3 regions of the Massilia sp. UYP34 genome follow, and region 1 is predicted to be linked to each of the others. Evidence: predicted binding sites of a transcription regulator. Region 1 holds the regulator's gene; each other region holds the start of a gene.

Region 1 (6,669 bases):
TTGTCCCAGGCCTTCATGATCGCCTCGCCGGCCGCCTTGCGGTCGGTGTACGGACGGCCTGCCGATTGATCGTCCATCGCATACACGCGTTCATGACCCAGCCGGGCCGCCAGGCGCGCCGCGATCATCACGCTTTCGTCGGGATCGACCGCGAGCTTTCGCAGCTGCTCGACCAGGGCGGCATCCAGGCCGTCGCCGGCGCGGCGCTCCCCGGCCGGCAAATGGAACCACTGGACCGCAGCCGATGCCGGCTCTCCACCCGCCAGGAACAAGGCCGCCAGGCGTCGCCGCTGGGCAGGCGACGGCGTCGCCGGCCATCCGGCCAGCAGCTTCTCCGCTTGCGCCGTCGCTTCGGGAACGTCCAGACCGGTTGCGGCCTTCGCCGCCGCGGTATCCGGGCAATAGGTCTCGACCGTCTCCGCATAACGCGCCGCGTGACGGCGCAGAAAATCGCATTGCGGCCCGGAGCGCTCTTCGACCGCGATCGCCTGCGGCTTCCACGCCGCCAGCCGCTCGTTGAGCAAGGACAGGCTGGCAGGCTGGAACGTCTTGGGCAAGTGCGACAAGTGGGGTGAACCGAGCACCATGATCTCGTTGACCGGCCCTGCTGCCGGACCCTTGAGCCGGCTCGGATCGAAAGTTGGCTGATAGTCCTGGGCAGCGGCGGCGCCGCATAAGGTCATCGAGATCAGCAAGGCGGTCAGGCGCATCGGGTGTCCTTTCAGGTCATGAAGGCCCGATGTTCACACCCCGCCGATACGCTGTCACGCAAAAATGAATATGTTCGCCGTGATTATGCGAGGTGCCTGAGCGGATGCGCATGCGCCGGCCACACCGGTTCGAAAAAGCGTGCCACCATCTGCGGCGTCACCTGTTCGAGCGATGGCGGGTTCCATTGCGGCGCATTGTCCTTGTCGACGACGAGCGCGCGCACGCCTTCGAGCACTTCGCCATGCTCGAAATTGTGGCGCACCAGCGTGCGCTCCATGCGCAGGCAGTCGGCCACGGACAGCTGCGCGCCACGCGCCAGCAGTTCGTGGGTCACGCACATCATCAGGGGCGAACGCTGGCGCATCGCCGCCAGGGCCCGCTGCGCGAACGGCGTCGCGTCGCCTTCGAGCGAGGCCATGATCGCGGCCACCGAGGCCGCGCCGAAATGGGCGTCGATGCGCGTGCGCAGCGACGGCAATTCGCTCTCGCCCGCCAGCGCGGAAAATGGCGCCGCGAAGGCGCGGATCGCCGCCGGCAGCGCGGCGCCGGGCGTGGACGCGATCAACGCATGCAGGGCCGGCAGTTCGGCGCCGGGCACGAACAGGTCGGCCAGCCCGATATGCAGCGCGTCGGCGGCGCCGATCGTCAGCCCGGTCAGGCCCAGGTAATAGCCGAGCCGTCCCGGCGCATGCGACAGGAAATGGCTGCCGCCGACGTCTGGGAACAGGCCGATGTTCACCTCGGGCATGGCCATCCTGGTGCGCTCGGTCACGATGCGCAGGCCGCAATCCGGGCCGCCCTGGGCGATGCCCATGCCGCCGCCCATTACCACGCCGTCCATGACGGCGATGTAGGGCTTCGGATAGAAATGGATCAGGTGGTTCAGCGCGTATTCTTCGGTGAAGAAATCCTCGAGCAACGCACTGCCGCCCATCGGCGTCGCATGGCCGACCTCATGGAAGAAGCGGATGTCGCCGCCCGCGCACAAGGCCTTCTCGCTGCTGCTGGTCAGCACCACCGCCTCGACCTGCGCGTCATCCTGCCAGGCGCGCAGCGCCACGGTCAGCGCGCGCACCATCGCGAGCGACAGCGAATTGAGCGCCTTCGGGCGGTCCAGGGTGATGATGCCGGTGCGGTTGGCGATGCGGGTCAGGACATGGTCGGTCATGGGGTGATCCATCATGGAGAGACCTGCATTTTACCGAACACGCGCTGCGGGTAAAACCGGAAAGGCGGATGCAAAAAGGGCGTCCCCTCAGACGCCCTTAGCTGGTGTGAGCCCTGCGCCTGGTCAGGCGGCAGCGGCCTCTTCGCTGCCACGCTCCGGCAGGCGCTTGATCGAAGTACGGCTATGGTCCTTCAGCATTTGCTTGTGTTTGAGGATCTGTCGGTCCAGCTTATCCATCAGCGTATCGATCGCCGCGTACAGGTCTTGCGCGACGCTTGCCACGTGCAGGGTCTTGCCCGACACCTGGACGTTGATCTCTGCTTTCTGCCTTTTTTCTTTTTCAGTGAGGTTGTCGACGGCCAGGAAGACATGGGTGTCGATCACCTGGTCGAAATGGCGAATGATGCGCTCGAGCTTATTCTGAACGTATTCACGGATGGCGGGGGTCACTTCGAGATGATGGCCACTGATTGTGAGGTTCATACACACTCCTTTGAAAATGATGCACCGTGTGGACCACACCAACGCGACAAGGCACGACGGGTGTGGACGGCGCAGTTACAAGGACTTGCGGAGGCTTACAGGGGGTATCTTGAGGGCTTCACGGTATTTTGCAACCGTCCGGCGCGCAATGACCATGCCTTGTTCCCCGAGCATCTCCGCGATCTTGCTGTCGGATAATGGGTTCCTAGGGTCTTCTGCTCCTGTCAATTGTGCGATGAGCGCACGGATTGCCGTCGAGGATGCTTCGCCTCCCGCCTCGGTGGCAACGTGGCTACCGAAGAAATACTTCAACTCAAACATGCCGTGCGGGGTCAGCATGTATTTCTGGGTTGTGACACGAGAAATTGTGCTCTCGTGTAGGCCTAGTGTATCAGCTATCTCGCGTAAAACAAGGGGCCGCATGGCAACCGCGCCGTGGGAGAAAAAGTTGCGCTGGCGCTCGACGATCGCCTCCGCCACGCGCAGGATGGTGTCGAACCGCTGGCGCATGTTCTTGATGAGCCACTTCGCTTCCTGCAGCTGCGCGCCCATCTGCGCTTCGCTCTTGCCTTGCTTGAGCAGGCTGGCATACAGGCTGTTCACGCGCAGGCGCGGCATCACGTCCGGGTTCAGGGTGACCGCCCAGCCGCTCTTGGCGCGGCGCACGATCACGTCCGGCACCACGTAGTCCGACACGTTCGAGGCGAAGACCGCACCCGGATGCGGATTACACTGGCGCACCACGGCCTGCACCTCGCGCAAGTCTTCGTCGTCGCAGTCGAGCGCTTTTTTCAGCTTGCTGTATTCGCGCTGGGCGAACCAGGTCAGGTAACCTTCGACGATGGTCAGGGCCATGCGCCGCGTGACCATTGGCACGCCCGGCATGCGCCGGATCTGCAGCGCCAGGCACTCGGACGCGCTGCGCGCGCCGACGCCCACCGGGTCCATGCTCTGCACCAGCGCCAGCGCGCAGCGCAGCTCGTCGATCTCGATCTCGAGTTCTTCGGGCAGCCGCGCGTGGATCTCGTCGAGCGGCTCGTCGAGATAGCCGTTGTCGTCCAGCGCATCGATCACCAGCTCGGCGAGCGCACGGTCGCGCACCGACAAGGTGGCTTCGCGCACCTGCTCCATCAGGTGTTCGCGCAGGGTGATGGCGCAGGCTTCCAGCTGCGGGCGGCCGTCCTCGTCCTCGCCGCCGCCGGACGACGGCGCGCCGCCCTCGCTCCAGTCAGCATCAACGCGATCGTTGTCGGCGCCGCTCTCGAGGCTCTCGCCCTCCTGCGCCGGCGCGTCCTGGCCCTCGGCCTGCTGGCCGGGCGCCGGCGGCGCTTCGCCATTGGCGGGCGCATTGTTGATGGCGCCATCGGCCAGCAAACGCACCGAACGGTCGAGCGGATCGTCGAGCCGCTCGAGCAAGGGGTTATCGCCCAGTATCTGCTCGATCTCCTGGTGCAGTTCGAGCGTCGACAGCTGCAGCAACCGGATCGACTGCTGCAGTTGCGGCGTGAGCGCGAGGTGCTGCGAAGTGCGAAGTTGCAGGGACTGTTTCATCTAGGCGTCGCTCACATGCGGAAGTGTTCACCCAGGTACACGCGGCGCACCGACTCGTCCGCGATGATGTCGTCAGGACGGCCGGAGGCAAGCACCGCGCCCTGGTTGATGATGTAGGCGCGGTCGCAGATGCCAAGCGTCTCGCGCACGTTGTGGTCGGTGATCAAGACACCGATCCGGCGCTCTTTCAGGAAGCGCACGATGCGCTGGATCTCGATCACGGCGATCGGGTCGACGCCGGCGAACGGTTCGTCCAGCAGCACGAAGCGCGGATTGGTCGCCAGCGCGCGCGCGATCTCCACGCGGCGGCGCTCGCCGCCCGACAGCGACAGCGCCGGATTCTCGCGCAGCTTCTCGATCTGCAGGTCGGCCAGCAGGGTGTCGAGGCGCTCGTTGATCTGGTCTTTCGACAGCGGCTTGCCATTGTCCTTTTGCAGCTCGAGCACGGCGCGGATGTTCTCTTCCACCGTCAGCTTGCGGAACACCGACGCCTCTTGCGGCAGGTAGGACAGGCCCAATACGGCGCGGCGGTGGATCGGCAGGCTGGTGATGTCGGTGCCGTTGATGTCGATCGAGCCGGCGTCCGACGGCACCAGGCCCACGATCATGTAGAACGACGTGGTCTTGCCGGCGCCGTTCGGGCCCAGCAGGCCGACCACCTCGCCGCACTCGACCTGCAGCGACACGTCGCGCACCACCAGGCGCTTGCCATAGCTTTTCTGCAGGCCCTTGACGACCAGGGTGCTGCAATCGTCCAGCTCCATCGGAATCGCCGTCATTGGGCGCCTCCGCCTGGTGCGCGCTTGGGCGCCAGGATCAGGGTGCCGCGGCCGCCGCCAACCTTGCTCTGGCCGCTGGTGTCGTTACGCACCGTGGCCACTTCCTTGCGGTTGTCGTAGGAGATGAACGGGCCGGTGATCTGGTTGGTCATGCGCGCGCCTTCCAGTTCGCGCACGACGGCGTTGGAATACAGGCGCACCAGTTCCGATCGCTCGTCGTACTCGATGCGCTCGGCCTGGCCGTCGACCCACAGGTCGGAACCACCGTCGCGCTTCTGGCGGAAGGTGGCGACCTTGCCGCCGGCGGCGGTGAGGGTCACGCTCATATAGCCTTCCGGGCTTTCCTTGACCAGGGCGCGGTCGGACTTGAGCACCAGGGTGCCGCGGGTCAGGACCACGTTGCCGGTCAGGATGCGGGTGCCGGTCACCTCGTCGACGTCGAGCGAGTCGAAGTTGATGACTGCCTCCTTGAGCGAATCGGCGCGCTCGGCGGCCGCGGTCAGCGACAGCAGGGAAAGGAAAACGGCGGCAAGTAGTTTTTTCATGGTCGGTTAAGGGTCTCGGGTTGGCACGCGGCGCTGGTGCGGGGAATCAGCGCTGGCGTGGCGGATAGACGATCTGGCCGCGGCTGGACAGGTGCAGCTGCATGGTCGCATTATTGGCGACCATGCCGGTGCCCTTGACGTTGGAGGCGCCAAGCTGCATGTCGATCGGCAGATCGGTCTTCAGGATTTCTTCGTCGGGCAGCACGGTAAGCGCCTGGGTGCGCACGTGCAGCGATTCGCTCTGCGCGGTCTTGGGGCGCTGCAGGTCGACGTCGCCGATCAGCTCGACCCGGTGCTCCTGGTGATGGATTTGCGCGTTCTTCGCCACCACCGTCATCGGCGGGCGGCCCGGCTCGACGCCGCGCAGCACCGGCGCGTCGACGTGCGACACGTCGCCGTTCGGAATATGCGCCAGGCGCTTGCCCGACACCAGGTAGCTCGGCTGGCCGTTCTCGGTCATGCGCACGAAGGAAAAGTTCTCGACGATGTAGTCCGGTTCGTCCGGCGGCCCTCCCAGCTGGGCATCGATGTCGGAGGCCTGCATCAGCTGCAGCAGCCAGAAGCTGCCGAAGGCGAAGAAGGTGCCGATCACGATCATCGCAAGGAGATTCCAGCGGTGCGCGGTACGCTTGTTCTGGACGATGGTAGCCATGCTGGGTGGCCTCAGGCGAAGTACGGCGCGAGCGCCTGGTCGTAGGTGCCCTGGGCGCGCATCACGAGATCGCACACCTCGCGCACCGCGCCGCGGCCGCCGGCGTTTTTCGTCACGTAGTGCGCGCGGTGCTGCACTTCGGGGTGGCCGGACGGCACCGCGACGGCGAAGCCGACGCGCGCGAACAGCGGCAGGTCGATCACGTCGTCGCCGATGTAGCCGCACTGCTCGGCGGTGAAGCCCGTGGCCGCCAGGAGCTTGGCGAAGCCGATGCGCTTGTCATGGATGCCCTGGTGGACGTGCGAAATGCCGAGATCGGCCGCGCGCTTGACGACGATCGGCGACAGGCGCGCGCTGATGATCGCGGTCTGGACGCCGGTCTTGTTGAGCAGCTGGATGCCCAGGCCGTCGAGCACGTTGAAGGTCTTGGTGACTTCGCCTTCCGGGCCGTAGGTCAGGCTGCCGTCGGTCAGCACGCCGTCGACGTCGAAGATCATGACCTTCACGCGCGCGGCGCGTTCCATGTGGGCCAATGGGGTGATGGCCGGGATAAACGTGTCGCTCATCAGATCACCTTGGCGCGGGTCAGGTCGTGGATGTGCAGCGCGCCGACCAGGCGGTCGTCGTCGTCGACCACCAGCATCTGGTTGATGCGGAATTCCTCCATCACGGCGACGGCGTCGACCGCCAGCTGGTCGGGCCGCACGCGGCGCGGGTTGACGTGCATGACGTCGCGGATCTGGATGTTCGAAAAGTCGTGCATGCGCTCGATCACGCGGC
Region 2 (6,669 bases), on a different contig from region 1:
ATGACTTTGTATAGGTGAGGTTGTCGGGAAAAAACCGTTCAAGCAATTGCTATACCACACCTAGATCCCCGTATAAATCAAGGTGTTAGCTACGGCTTATCCGCTGATTGGCGACCCTTGTAAGGTTTCCCGACATCCTCTCGTGGCATGCATCCGGTCGCTCTAGATGCCTAGCACTATGCCGCCTCCGCCGCCGGATGCGCCTGCTTCCGATACAAGAACTCCAGCACCGCCTTGCGATGCTCGGTATACCGGGCATCCTGCGCCAGCGCCACCCGGTCGCGCGGCCGCGCCAATCCCACCTCGACGATCTCGCCGATGGTCGCCGCCGGCCCGTTGGTCAGCATGACGATCCGATCCGACAGCAACACCGCCTCATCGACGTCGTGCGTCACCATCACCACGGTGGATCTGGTCGCCGCCACGATCTTGAGCAGCTCGTCCTGCAAATGCGCCCGCGTCAGCGCATCGAGCGCGCCGAACGGTTCATCCATCAGCAGCACCTTCGGCTCCATCGCCAGCGCCCGCGCGATGCCGACGCGCTGCTTCATGCCGCCCGAAATTTCATGCGGACGTTTGCCCTCCGCGCTCGACAGCCCCACCAGCGCCAGCGCAGCGAGCGTGCGTTCGCGCAGCTGGGTCCGCGTTTCGGCGCCGCCGAACACCCGCTCGACTCCCAGGTGGATGTTCTCGTAACAGGTCAGCCACGGCAGCAGCGAATGATTCTGGAACACCACCGCCCTTTCCGGCGAGGGCCCGGCGATCTCACGATTGGCGCATAGCAGCACGCCCGCCGTCGGCTTGAGCAGGCCGGCGATCAGGTTCAGCAAGGTCGACTTGCCGCAGCCCGAGTGGCCGATCAGCGTGATGAAATCACCCTTGCGCACGGTCAGGTCGATGCCCTGCAGCGCCTGGAACACGCCCTTTTTCGTATGAAACGCCATCTCCACGCCGGAGATGTCGATGAATCTGGTTTGAAGGTCATCCATGATCGCGCTCCTCTCAGTTAGCCACTTGTTCGTGCGTCAGCGCCCGCGCCAGCGCCACCAGCGCCTGCTCCAGCAGCAGCCCCACGACGCCGATGACGACGATGGCGATGATGATGTTCGCCACATTCAGGTTGTTCCACTCGTCCCACACCCAGAAGCCGATGCCCACGCCGCCGGTCAGCATCTCGGCCGCCACGATCACCAGCCACGCGGTGCCGATGGCAAGCCGCACGCCGGTCAGGATGTAGGGCAGCGCCGACGGCAGCAGGATCTTGGTCAGGATCTTCCATTCCGACAGGTTCAGCACGCGCGCCACGTTCATGTAGTCCTGCGGCACGCGCTGCACGCCCACCGCCGTATTGATGATCATCGGCCAGATCGAACAGATGAAGATCGACCAGATCGCCGCCGGGTCGGCCGACTTGAACACCAGCAGGCCGATCGGCAGCCAGGCCAGCGGCGACACGGGCTTGAGCAGGCTGATGATCGGGCCGAACATGCCCGACACGAACTTCACCCGGCCGATCACGAAGCCCAGCGGGATGCCGACCGCCGCCGCCAGTCCAAAGCCCACGGCCACGCGCTGGAGCGAGGCCAGCACGTTCCAGCCGATGCCCTGGTCGTTCGGGCTGTTGTGGTAGAACGGATCGGCAAACAGCTTCAGCGCCTCCTCGAAGGTCGCCAGCGGCGACGGGAAGGTCTCGTTGCGGGTGGCGATGAGCTGCCACACCAGCACGACGAAGGCGATGCCCACCAGCGGCGGCAGGATGGCTTGCACCGCCCTGGCGAACGACTGCGCGCCGCGCACGACGGGCGCCGGTTTGCGCGCAGGAGGCGTGACACTCGCGACAGGCGCATCGGCGGCGAGCGGCAACGTGACCACGGCCGCGCCACCGGCGGGCGGCGCATGGCGTTCGGATTTCAAGATGGCGTTCATGGCATTCCCCTATACAGACAAGATGAAAATCAGACCCTGACCTTGAACGATGCGGCGTAGGCTTTCGGGTCCTTGCCGTCCCAGACGCTGCCGTCCATCAGCTTCGAACTGCGCATCGGGCTGGAAGGCAGCGGCGCTTTGGCCAGCGTCGCCGCGTCCTTGTACAGCGCGATCTGGTTGACCGCGCTGGCCACCGCCAGGTAATCGGGGTCCTGCTTGAGCAGGCCCCAGCGGCGATGCTGGGTCATGAACCACATGCCGTCCGACAGATACGGGAAGTTGACCGCGCCGTCGTTGTAGAACTTCATGTAGTTCGGGTCGTCCCAGGTCTTGCCGAGGCCGTTCTGGTAGCGGCCCATGATGCGCTGGTCGATCGCGTCCTTGCTGGTGTTGACGTACGATTTGGCGGCGATGACCTCGGCCATCTTGTTCTTGTTGGCCATCGAGGCGTCGATCCAGCGGCTGGCCTCGATGATGGCGGCCATCATGGCGCGGCAGGTGTTGGGGTGCTTCTTCGCGAACTCCAGCGTCGAACCCAGCACCTTTTCCGGATGGTCGCGCCAGATGTCCTGGGTCGTGGTGGCGGTGATGCCGATGCCGTCCATGATGGCGCGCTGGCCCCAGGGTTCGCCGACGCAGAAGCCGTCCATGTTCCCCACCCGCATATTGGCCACCATCTGCGGCGGCGGCACCGTGATCACCTTGGCTTCCTTCATCGGATTGATGCCGTTGGCCGCCAGCCAGTAGTACAGCCACATCGCGTGGGTGCCGGTCGGGAAGGTCTGGGCGAAGGTGTATGCGCGTTTCTCGGTGCGCATCAGCCTGGCCAGCGACTGGCCGTCGACCGCACCCTTGTTCGCCAATTGCTTGGACAGCGTGATCGCCTGGCCATTGTTGTTCAGGCCCATCAGCACCGCCATGTCCTTGCGCTGGCCCCCGATACCCATCTGGACACCGTACAGCAAGCCATACAGCACGTGGGCCGCGTCCAGGTCGCCGTTGGCCAGCTTGTCGCGCACGCCTGCCCACGAGGCTTCCTTGCTCAGCACGAACTTGACGCCATATTTCTTGTCGAGGCCCAGCGTCGACGCCATGACCACCGATGCGCAATCGGTCAGTGGAATGAATCCGATCTTGATCTCGGTCTTTTCCGGCTTGTCCGAACCCGCCGCCCACACGCCGCCAGTTGCCAGCCCCATCAAGCTTCCTCCCGCTACCAGACCTGCGCCATGTATGACCTTACGGCGGGTGACATCGACTTCGCCGACGGCTGCCGTCGCTACGCTCTTCGCTTCAAGCTTCTGATTTTTCATCGCAATCCCAATATGGTCAGGCAAAAAAAACGACGCATACCCGACATGAACGCATTCATGGTCCGGTAGACGTCGTTGTCTTGTGGGTGCTGCCTTCGTTGGCGGCACACGCAGCGCTCCGTTGCGCTGATGATGATTACGCAATCTTCATGCCAGGGAGCATGCAGAAGGAAGCGCCCTCACCACGCACCGCCGGCGCACCGTGCGAAGGCGTAAACGGCGCACTGCGATTGCGCAGCGCATCATTTTGGGCGGGCTGTTGCGTTAGCTCTAAAAAGTTGCAAAAACGCTCTTCTACTACCGTCCGCGTCGTGCTAGGATGGATTGTTGCCGTAGAAAAACATCACTTGTTTCAATCGTGCGACCCCTTGCCTCTACGTCGCACACATGTAAAATAAATAACGTCCAGAACGCACCCAGGTTTGAAGGTCCTGGCCTCGTCCCGGATTTCCGAATTCGACGCTTTGATTCGACGCTTTGTACTGGCATCCGCATGTCACGCATTCACTGTCCGCTCTACTCCTGCCTGCGTTCTCCCAACGACGTGGCGGTGCGGCCCAGTTGCCAGACAGCCCTTCATCCTGCCCAGCGCGCCCCGCGCGCCTGAACGGCAAACCATCTTCGTATTACGCCCGGCTCATGCCGGCCATTCATCATTTACTTGCCAGTCTTCATTCGAGACGGCCCTGGAGTCAACCATGAACACGGAACACACCGCACGCCACCATTCTTCGATCCATGCCGCAACCGCGGTCGACCGCAGCAACCCTCGCGCGCCGCGCCGCGGCATCGCCAAGGACATCGTCTCCAGCGGCCGACGCCTGCGCACCCGCATCGGCGTCATCGCCGCAGCCTGCATCGGCCTGACCGCGCTGGTGATCGCCTTCGAGTAAGCCTTGCCGGGTATGACCCGGTTGTCGGCCCGGTTGTCGGCCTGCGCAAGCTGCGCGCATAGGGCGCTGGAGACGAAAAAAGCCAACCCTCGGGTTGGCTTCTTCCTTGCACAGGCGTCAGGCCGGCGTCAGAACTCTTCCCAACCGTCGCCGACGTCCGCGGTTTCGGCTTTCTTCGGCTTTGCGGCCGCTTGCGCCTTGGGCTCGACTGGCGTGGCCTTGGCCGGCTTGGATGCAGCGGCCGGTTGTGCCGCCGCCTTCACCGGCGCCCTCAGCGGCGCCTTCGCCATCACCGCCGGCAAGGTCGTGATCACGCGCGGCGCCGCCGCACTGGCGCGGCTGGCGCCCGCCTGATCGAGCTTGAACGCGCCCACGGTCTGCGCCAGCGCGGTCGCCTCTTCCTGCAGCGAGGCCGCCGCCGCCGACGCTTCTTCCACCAGCGCCGCGTTCTGCGTGGTCACCTGGTCCATCTGGGCCACGGCGCCGTTGATCTGTTCGATGCCGGCGGTCTGCTCCTGGCTGGCGGCGGTGATCTCGGCCATGATGTCGGTCACGCGGTTCACGCTCTGCACGATTTCCTGCATCGTGGCGCCGGCGCGCTCGACCAGCTTGGAGCCGTGGTGCACCTTGTCGACCGAGTCGTCGATCAAGAGCTTGATTTCCTTGGCCGCCGCCGCGCTGCGCTGGGCCAGGCTGCGCACCTCGCCCGCCACGACCGCGAAGCCACGGCCCTGCTCGCCGGCGCGCGCCGCTTCGACTGCCGCGTTCAGGGCAAGGATATTGGTCTGGAAGGCGATGCCGTCGATGACGGCGATGATGTCCACGATGCGGGTCGACGAGGCGTTGATCGCGCCCATGGTCTGCACCACCTGCTCGACCACCGCGCCGCCCTTGCCCGCCACTTCCGAGGCCGACGTGGCCAGGGCGTTGGCCTGGCGCGCGTTGTCGGCGTTCTGTTTCACGGTCGAGGTCAGTTCTTCCATCGACGAGGCGGTTTCTTCCAGCGAACCGGCCTGCTGCTCGGTGCGCGAGGACAGGTCCAGGTTGCCGGCCGCGATCTGGCCCGAAGCAGTGGCGATGTTGTCGGTGCCGGCACGGACCTGGCTCACGATGGTCACCAGCGAATCGTTCATGTCCTTCAGCGCCTGCAGCAGGCGGCCGGTCTCGTCTTTCGAGGTCACTTCGATGGTCTGGGTCAGGTCGCCCTGGGCCACGGCGCCGGCGATCGCGATCGCCTGCTCCAGCGGACGCACGATGGCGCGCACCAGCATCCAGCCGACGAAGGCGGCCATGATCAGGCCGAACGCCAGGCCGACCAGGCAGACCGCGCGCACGAACTCGTAGGTCGCCTGCGAAGCCTCATATTCCTCCAGCGCCGCATTCTGCTGTTCCTTGACCAGCCTGGCGCCGAGATCGGCCACCGGCAGGTACAGCCGGGTCATCTCGCCGTTGAGCTGGGCCACGGCGCCGGCGGTGTCGCCGGCACGAATCGCGGCCATGGCCGGGCGGATACCCTGCTCGACGAATACCTTGCGCGCGGCGGTAAATTGCTCGTACATGGCCTGCTCGCCGGCAGTCATCGGCATCTGGCGGTAGCTCTCCAGGATCTTGTTGATCACCCCGATATTCGCGTCGACCGACTCGAGCGCGGTATTGCGCGCGCCGCCATCTTCCAGGGTAACCGCCTTGGCGACGGCGAGCTGGTTGGCGGTGATCAGCTGGGTGACCTGGCCCACCTGGCTCAGCCCCACGAGGCGGTGGTCGTACATCTGCTTGAGTTCGGCGTTTGCGACGCCGAGGTTGTAGATGCCGATGACCGCGCCGGCGATGAGTTCGACGGCCAGGAAGACGATGACGAAGATGAGACGCGACTTGATGCTGAGATGTTTGAACATGATTCGCTGGCCTGGAGCCCATGGATGGAAAAATATGATATCCATTGGATTATAGAAACATTGCTCACCGGTTGGGAAGCATTGAACATTTCCTTGCGTTACGACTTATCGTCCGTCGTCATGCAGCAACAAGCGCGCACGCAGCCGGCGAAGCGCATGGTATTGCTCCGTCGCCATGCGCTAAACGCATAGGCAAATGCGACATTAACACTACGGCAAGGCAACTTTGCCGATAAAATGGCGCGATTCCCTGCTTCAACCGAGCTCTATGACTTTCCCCGTCCTCCTGAACCTGGCACTCGCCCTGGCCGTGTGCGCACTCCTGTATGGCATGCAGGCCCGCCATGCATCGTTCACCAAGCGCGTTTTCGCCGGCCTTGGCCTGGGCGTCGCGTTCGGCGCCGGCCTGCAGGCCGTATATGGCGCCGGGGCGAGCGACATCGTGGCCACCAATGCCTGGCTGGATGTGATCGGCAGCGGCTACGTCAAGCTGTTGCAGATGATCGTGATCCCCTTGATCATGGTCTCGATCGTGCAGGCCATCCTCAAGCTGCGCGACGCCGCCTCGCTCGGCAAGATCAGCACCCTCACCATCGGCATCCTGCTCGTCACGACCGTGGTCGCGGCCATCATCGGCATCGC
Region 3 (6,669 bases), on a different contig from region 1:
GAACATCTGTGGGACGGCGCCTGGTTCGCGCGCGGCATCACCGACGACGACGTCAAGTTCGGCGTCGCCAGCGATACCGAGGGCCGCATCTACCTGAACCCGCAGAGCTGGGCCTTTCTTTCGGGCGCCGCCAGCGTCGAGCAGCGCGCACTGATGCTGGAGGCGATCGACGAAGAGTTGCGCACGCCCTACGGCGTGCAGATGTTCGCGCCGCCCTACAGCGGCATGCGCGAGGACGTCGGCCGCGTCACGCAGAAGCATCCCGGCTCGGCCGAGAACGGCGCCGTGTACAACCACGCCTCGGTGTTCTACGTCTACAGCCTGTACACGATCGGTGAAGCCGACCGCGCCTTCGACGCGCTGCGCAAGATGATCCCCGGCCCCGGCCTGGACGACTACCTGCAGCGCGGCCAGCTGCCGGTGTTCATCCCCAATTACTACCGCGGCGCCTACAAGGAATATCCGCGCACCGCCGGGCGCTCGAGCCAGCTGTTCAACACCGGCACCGTGGCCTGGGTCTACCGCTGCCTGATCGAGGGCCTGTGCGGCCTGAAGGGAGACCTGAAGGGCTTGACGGTGGCGCCGCAACTGCCGTCCGGCTGGGACGGCATGACGGTGAGCCGGCGCTTCCGCGACGCGACCTTCGAGGTCGACATCAAGCGTGGCGCGGTTGACCGGGTCGAGGTGACGTGCGATGGCGCCGCTATGCCCGCGGCCCGCATCGACAGTATCGAAGCGGGCCGCACGTATCGTCTGGACGTGATCGTACCGTAGGGTTGGCGGCTCGTAATCTGGTCCACTGGACCAGATTACCCGACGCGGTGATGGTTGGCGGCGAGATCATCCGGTACGAAACCGGGACCGATAACGATCACCGCGTCGGCGGCATAGCCGCCGACCCTACGCGTTATTGCATCGTATGCGCCTGCTGCTGCGTATCCACCGCGAAGTTACGCTGCGCGTCCCAGTAGGTGAACCAGTAACGCACCACGTCGCCGATCTTCAGGCCACCTGCGGTATACGTGTTGACGCCGTTCGCGAGCTGCATCCGCACGTTCTGTTGCGCCCCGTTGTTGACGGTGTAGTGCACGTCGGCCCAGCCGCCGGTGGTGGTGCGGAACTGCAGCATCGTCGACGAGATCTGGCTGACCGAGGTCGGGCCGCTCGGCTCCGGTTGCGGCGTGGCGCCGCCGCTGCCCGACTCCCACACGATGTCGTCGATCGCGAACTGGAAGCTCGACGATGGCAGCGCGCCGTCGATGCTCGAGATCATGAAGATGTCGTGGATCGACTGCGCCGCGACCAGCGGTCCGAGCAGGGTCGAGACGGGAATCGAGGCCTGCGCCCACTGGCCGTTGCGCGTCAATCCGTAGGCGGTGGTATTGGCCGGGAAGTTGACCCAGTTCTGGTTGGTGTAGGTGTCGCCGATGCCGATCCTGAAGCCCACGTTGGCCGGAATCCGGATGCGGAATTTCACGGTGCCGTTGGCGCGGTAGTTGCTCAGGTTGCGCGCCTGGCGCGCCTGGATGCCGCCGCCGAACCACTGGCCCGGCGCCGTATAGTTCCAGGCGATGACGTTGCTGCCCTCGAACGGCGCGGTGTTGCCGGCGCCGGTGGAGGCGGCGTTCCACAGGAAGATGTCGGAGCTCGTCCCCGCCACCAGCCTGTTGTTGACCGCCGTGGTGTCGGTGAACACGCCGAACTTGCCGGCCACTTCGGGCACGGTCTGGTCGCCCAGCTTCACCTGGCCCTTGCCGTCCATCTGGTAGACGCGCACGTAGTCGACGTACATGGTGGCCGGCAGCGGCGCGGTGACCTGGCCCGGGTTGGCGGCGTCGGTGAAGTTGCCGCCCACGGCCATGTTCAGCAGCAGGTAGAACGGCGCCTGCAGCGCACTCGAATTGACCGGCAGCGGCGCGTTGTACATATTGTGCTCGACGCCGTTGTCGACCGTCGTGAAGCGCATCTGGCTCTCGTCCCAATAGAAGCGGTAGGTGACGAAGCGGTTCGCGAGCGAGTTCTGGGGCACGTACCAGTTCTTGGTCTGCCATGCGGTCGAGGCGGCGCAGCTCTCGTTGCCGGGCACGCAGGCGGCCTGCTGCCAGGTGATCACGTTCGAGCCGACGAAGTGGTTCGACGACGGCGCCCCGCCGTGCGCCCGCTCGGATGCCTTGTGGCCCATCTCCATGATGTCGATCTCGCCGTTGCGCGGCCAGGTCTGCGGGCTCACGCCCAGCAGCCACGCGGCCGGCCACAAGCCGGTGCCGAGGTTCGGCGTGGCCATGCGCACCTCGATCATCCCGTACTGCACCTGCACCTTGTTCTTGGTGTCGAGCCGGGCCGAGGTGAAGACATTGTTGCCGACCGTCTGGCTGCGCGCCTGGATCGCCAGCGCACGCGTGCCCGATTCGAACGGCACGTTGACGATGCTGGCGTTGTTGGGGCTGTAGTACTCGAGCTCGGCGTTGCCGTAGCCGCACAGGCCGATCTGGCAGCCGTTACCGTCCTGCAAGTTCCACACGCCGGTGTTCACGCTGCTGCCGTTGAACTCCTCCGACCACAGCAGCTGGCCGATGACCGGGTTGGTGACGCTGGCCGCCGCCTGCGCCCCGCACGCCAGCAGGATGCCTGCGGCCAGCGCGTGGAAAGGTTTCCATCTCGAACGATGATTCTGGTTCTGGTTGTTCACGTCGACTCCTCTTGTTCTCAGTACAAGAATATGCGGCCGTGCCGGGATGGCGCGCCGCGCCCCGCCAACTTTGCCGTTGGTCTCGAATGTGCGGATTCGTGCGGAATACGGGATTTGGAAACCTTTCCACAACCGGAACGAAAAATATAGTCCGATTCCCGGAAGGCGTCAAACAGATGTGAACGGTTCGCGTGCGATTATCCCGCCAGCATATGCATGCGGCAGGGCGGAGGGCGCCGCATCAACGGCCGACGCTGGCGAGGATCTGCGCGACCAACCGTTCCGGGGTGTCGCGAATGTCGAGGGTGATGCCGGCTTCGTCCGGCTGCAGGGGTTCGAGCGTGCTCAGCTGGCTGTCGAGCAGCGACGGCGGCATGTAGTGCCCGGGGCGGTTGCTGACGCGCTCGAGCAGCAGGGCGCGCTCGCCGGCCAGGTGCGCGAAACGCACGTCGCCGCCGGCGCTGCGCAGCAGGTCGCGATAAGCGCGCTTGAGCGAGGAACACGACAGCACCACCCCGCCCTCGCGTGCGGCGAGCTGGTCGCGCAAGGTCAGGAGCCAGTCGTGGCGATCGTCGTCGGTCAGCGCGGCCCCGGCGGTCATCTTGGCGATATTGGCCGGCGAATGAAAGGCGTCGCCTTCGATGAAGGGCACGCCCAGCGCCAGCGCCAGCTGCGCGCCGATGCTGCTCTTGCCGCAGCCGCTCACGCCCATGACCACCCAGGCCGTTCCCTTGTCGTCGTCTCGCGCTTGTCTCGTCATGTTCTCTATGTTAACGCTAACACCCATGCGGCGATTGTAGCGTCTGCGCAGGAAGGATGTAAAGCGCTCATGCACCATGGTTGGGCAGATGCGCGGCGCCGGTGCCGGCTCGCGGCAATCGCACGCTCCAGCCGCGCCGCAGCCGGCCGCCGAAAATGACGGAATTCGCCTTTGAAATGAACGGCTTACCCCTGCACGACGCCAGATGGCACAGGTCTTGCTGATGACATTGCTCAAGCATGGGCATGCCCGCCTCGCCAATTCGTTTTTTGCGTCATCACCACTACCAGGGGTCTTCGCCAATGAAAGATGAGAATCTGTACCGTCCTTATTCGACCGAGTCTTCCTTGACCGGCTGCGCCTGCGGCAGGCATGGTTCCCAGGACGAGCACGATCGCGAGGCGCAAGCCGCCCGGCTGCGCCGCGCAGGCGACGCCGAAGCCTTGTCGGGCGACTTCGTCGAAGCGGCCGCGGTGCGCGCGCTGTTTCCGCATGAAGCGACGCGCCGCAACCTGATCAAGGCGGTGGGCGCGCCGACGCTGATGGCGGCGATCGGTTCGCTGCTGCCGCTGGCCAGCCTGCAGGCCAATGCGATGGAAAAATCAGGCGCGCTCGAAAAGAAGAACCTGAAGATCGGCTTCATCCCGATCAACTGCGCCACTCCCTTGATCATGGCCGACCCGATGGGCATGTACAAGGCGCAGGGTCTGAACGTCACCCTCAGCAAGACCGCCGGCTGGGCGCTGGTGCGCGACCAGATGATCAACCGCGAGCTCGACGCCTCGCACTTCCTGGCGCCGATGCCGCTCGCGATGTCGATCGGCCAGGGCGGCACGCCGCAGCCGATGCGCGTCGCCACCATCCAGAACATCAACGGCCAGGCGATCACGCTCGGCCTCAAGCACAAGAACAACCGCGACCCGCGCAACTGGAAGGGCTTCAAGTTCGCGATTCCGTTCGAGTACTCGGTCCACAACTTCCTGCTGCGCTACTACCTGGCCGAGCATGGACTGGACCCGGACCGCGACGTCCAGCTGCGCGTGACGCCGCCGCCCGAGATGGTCGCCAACCTGCGCGCCGGGAACATCGACGGCTTCCTCGGCCCCGATCCGTTCAACCAGCGCGCCGTGTTCGACCAGATCGGCTTCATCCACATCCTCACCAAGGACATCTGGAATGGCCACCCTTGCTGCGCCTTCGGCGCCTCGAAAGCCTTCATCGACCAGAACCCGAACACCTTCGCCGCGCTGTACCGCGCCATCCTGAACGCCACCGCGATGGCGCACAAGGCCGAGAACCGGGCCGAGATCGCCAAGGCCATCAGCAAACCGGCCTACCTGAACCAGCCTGAGACCGTGGTGCTGCAGGCGCTTTCCGGCCGCTTCGCCGATGGCCTGGGCAAGGTGCGCAACGAGCCGGACCGCGCCGACTTCGACGCCCTGCCCTGGTATTCGATGGCGACCTGGATGCTGACGCAAATGCGGCGCTGGGGCTACCTGAAGGGTGACGTCAACTACAAGGCGCTGGCCGAACAGGTGTTCCTGCTCACCGATGCGCGCAAGCAGATGGCGGCCCTGGGCATGCCGGCGCCGGCCGCCGCCGCGAGCGGCTACCGCCCGTTCACGATCATGGGCAAGACCTACGATCCGGCCAAGCCGCAGGCCTATCTGGACAGCTTCGCGATCAAGCGCGCCTGAGACGGGACGAAACAATGCACAAGCAACTCAAGTTCAAGGCGGCGCTGCTGTCGCTGGCGCTGCTGCTGGTCTTGCTCGGCGTCTGGCACATCGCCACCGCGCCGCGCGCCGCGGCGCCGGCCGTGGCGATGAGCGCCGAGGAAGCCGAGTACGCGGCCCTGATGGGACAGGCGCCAACCGCCGCCGCGGATCCGGCGCCCGCCGCGGGCAGCGGCTTTCCCACGCCGTCGCAGTTCGCGCGGATAGCGGCCGGCCACCTGGGCGAACCGTTCTACGATCGCGGCCCGAACGACCGCGGCGTCGGCATCCAGCTCGGGCATTCGCTGGTGCGCGTCGCCCTGGGCTATCTGCTGGCGATGCTGGTGGCGATCCCGCTGGGCTTCGTGATCGGCATGTCGCCGCTGCTGTACCGCGCGATCGATCCGTTCATCCAGGTCTTGAAGCCGATCTCGCCGCTGGCCTGGATGCCGATCGCCCTCTACACGATCAAGGATTCGTCGATCTCGGGCATCTTCGTGATCTTCATCTGCTCGATCTGGCCCATGCTGATCAACACCGCCTTCGGCGTGGCCGGCGTGCGCAAGGACTGGCTCAACGTCGCGCGCACGCTCGAAGTGTCGCCGCTGCGCAAGGCCTTCCTGGTGATCCTGCCGGCGGCGGCGCCGACCATCATCACCGGCATGCGCATCTCGATGGGCATCGCCTGGCTGGTGATCGTCGCCGCCGAAATGCTGATCGGCGGGAACGGCATCGGCTACTTCCTGTGGAACGAATGGAACAACCTGTCGCTGGCGAACGTGCTCTTCGCCGTGCTCATGATCGGCATCGTGGGCATGGCGCTGGACCTGATGTTCGCCGCGCTGCAAAAGAAAGTGACCTATGCCGAATGATCGTTTCGTCCAGGTCGATGGCCTGGCCAAGACCTACCGCGCCGGCCAGCCGCCGGTATTCGAGGGGGTGAGTTTCGCGATCGAGCGCGGAGAGTTCATCTGCATCATCGGCCACTCGGGCTGCGGCAAGAGCACCATCCTGAACGTGCTGGCCGGACTCGAAGCGGCCAGCGCCGGCACCGTGATCATGGACGGCCGCGAGGTGACCGGCCCGGGGCTCGATCGCGGCGTGGTGTTCCAGAACCACGCCCTGCTGCCGTGGCTGAGCGTGGAAGACAATATCGGCTTCGCCGTGCGTTCGCGCCACCCTGACTGGTCGCGCGACAAGGTGCGAGAGCACGGCGCGCGCTTCATCGAGATGGTTGGCCTGAGCGGAGCGGCGCGCAAGAAGCCGTCCGAGCTCTCCGGCGGCATGAAGCAGCGGGTTGGCATCGCGCGCGCCTTCGCTGTCGAGCCCAAGATGCTGCTGCTGGACGAACCGTTCGGCGCGCTCGACGCGCTCACCCGCGGCACGATCCAGGACGAGCTGCTGGGCATCTGCGCGGCCACGCACCAGACGGTGTTCATGATCACCCACGACGTCGACGAGGCGATCCTGCTGGCCGACCGCATTTTCTTGATGAGCAACGGGCC

The links. The regulator sigma-54, encoded in region 1, starts transcription at its own class of promoters, with help from an activator protein. The targets are predictions, from matches to a motif close to TGGCANGNAANCTGCTTT.
Region 2: ACZ9AQ_RS23195 (CmpA/NrtA family ABC transporter substrate-binding protein) is a predicted target of sigma-54. The motif match lies at 3,377-3,394, and genes of this name have one in related genera.
Region 3: ACZ9AQ_RS13510 (CmpA/NrtA family ABC transporter substrate-binding protein) is a predicted target of sigma-54. The motif match lies at 3,656-3,673, and genes of this name have one in related genera.

What each region holds. Positions count from the first base shown of each region.
Region 1 is NZ_JBWBRF010000001.1:42,541-49,209, forward strand. It holds gene ACZ9AQ_RS00205 (DUF5694 domain-containing protein) at 1-710, opposite strand, end outside; gene ACZ9AQ_RS00210 (enoyl-CoA hydratase/isomerase family protein) at 794-1,879, opposite strand; gene hpf (ribosome hibernation-promoting factor, HPF/YfiA family) at 2,003-2,362, opposite strand; gene ACZ9AQ_RS00220 (RNA polymerase factor sigma-54) at 2,438-3,913, opposite strand; gene lptB (LPS export ABC transporter ATP-binding protein) at 3,925-4,677, opposite strand; gene lptA (lipopolysaccharide transport periplasmic protein LptA) at 4,689-5,237, opposite strand; gene lptC (LPS export ABC transporter periplasmic protein LptC) at 5,284-5,889, opposite strand; gene ACZ9AQ_RS00240 (KdsC family phosphatase) at 5,901-6,455, opposite strand; gene ACZ9AQ_RS00245 (KpsF/GutQ family sugar-phosphate isomerase) at 6,455-6,669, opposite strand, start outside.
Region 2 is NZ_JBWBRF010000030.1:23,492-30,160, reverse strand. It holds gene ACZ9AQ_RS23210 (hypothetical protein) at 1-2, opposite strand, end outside; gene ACZ9AQ_RS23205 (ABC transporter ATP-binding protein) at 177-989, opposite strand; gene ntrB (nitrate ABC transporter permease) at 1,003-1,926, opposite strand; gene ACZ9AQ_RS23195 (CmpA/NrtA family ABC transporter substrate-binding protein) at 1,956-3,125, opposite strand; gene ACZ9AQ_RS23190 (hypothetical protein) at 3,938-4,132, shown strand; gene ACZ9AQ_RS23185 (methyl-accepting chemotaxis protein) at 4,261-6,027, opposite strand; gene ACZ9AQ_RS23180 (hypothetical protein) at 6,052-6,219, shown strand; gene ACZ9AQ_RS23175 (L-cystine transporter) at 6,296-6,669, shown strand, end outside.
Region 3 is NZ_JBWBRF010000007.1:103,790-110,458, reverse strand. It holds gene ACZ9AQ_RS13525 (GH36-type glycosyl hydrolase domain-containing protein) at 1-774, shown strand, start outside; gene ACZ9AQ_RS13520 (glycoside hydrolase family 16 protein) at 908-2,689, opposite strand; gene ACZ9AQ_RS13515 (gluconokinase) at 2,931-3,449, opposite strand; gene ACZ9AQ_RS13510 (CmpA/NrtA family ABC transporter substrate-binding protein) at 3,752-5,146, shown strand; gene ntrB (nitrate ABC transporter permease) at 5,161-6,036, shown strand; gene ACZ9AQ_RS13500 (ABC transporter ATP-binding protein) at 6,026-6,669, shown strand, end outside.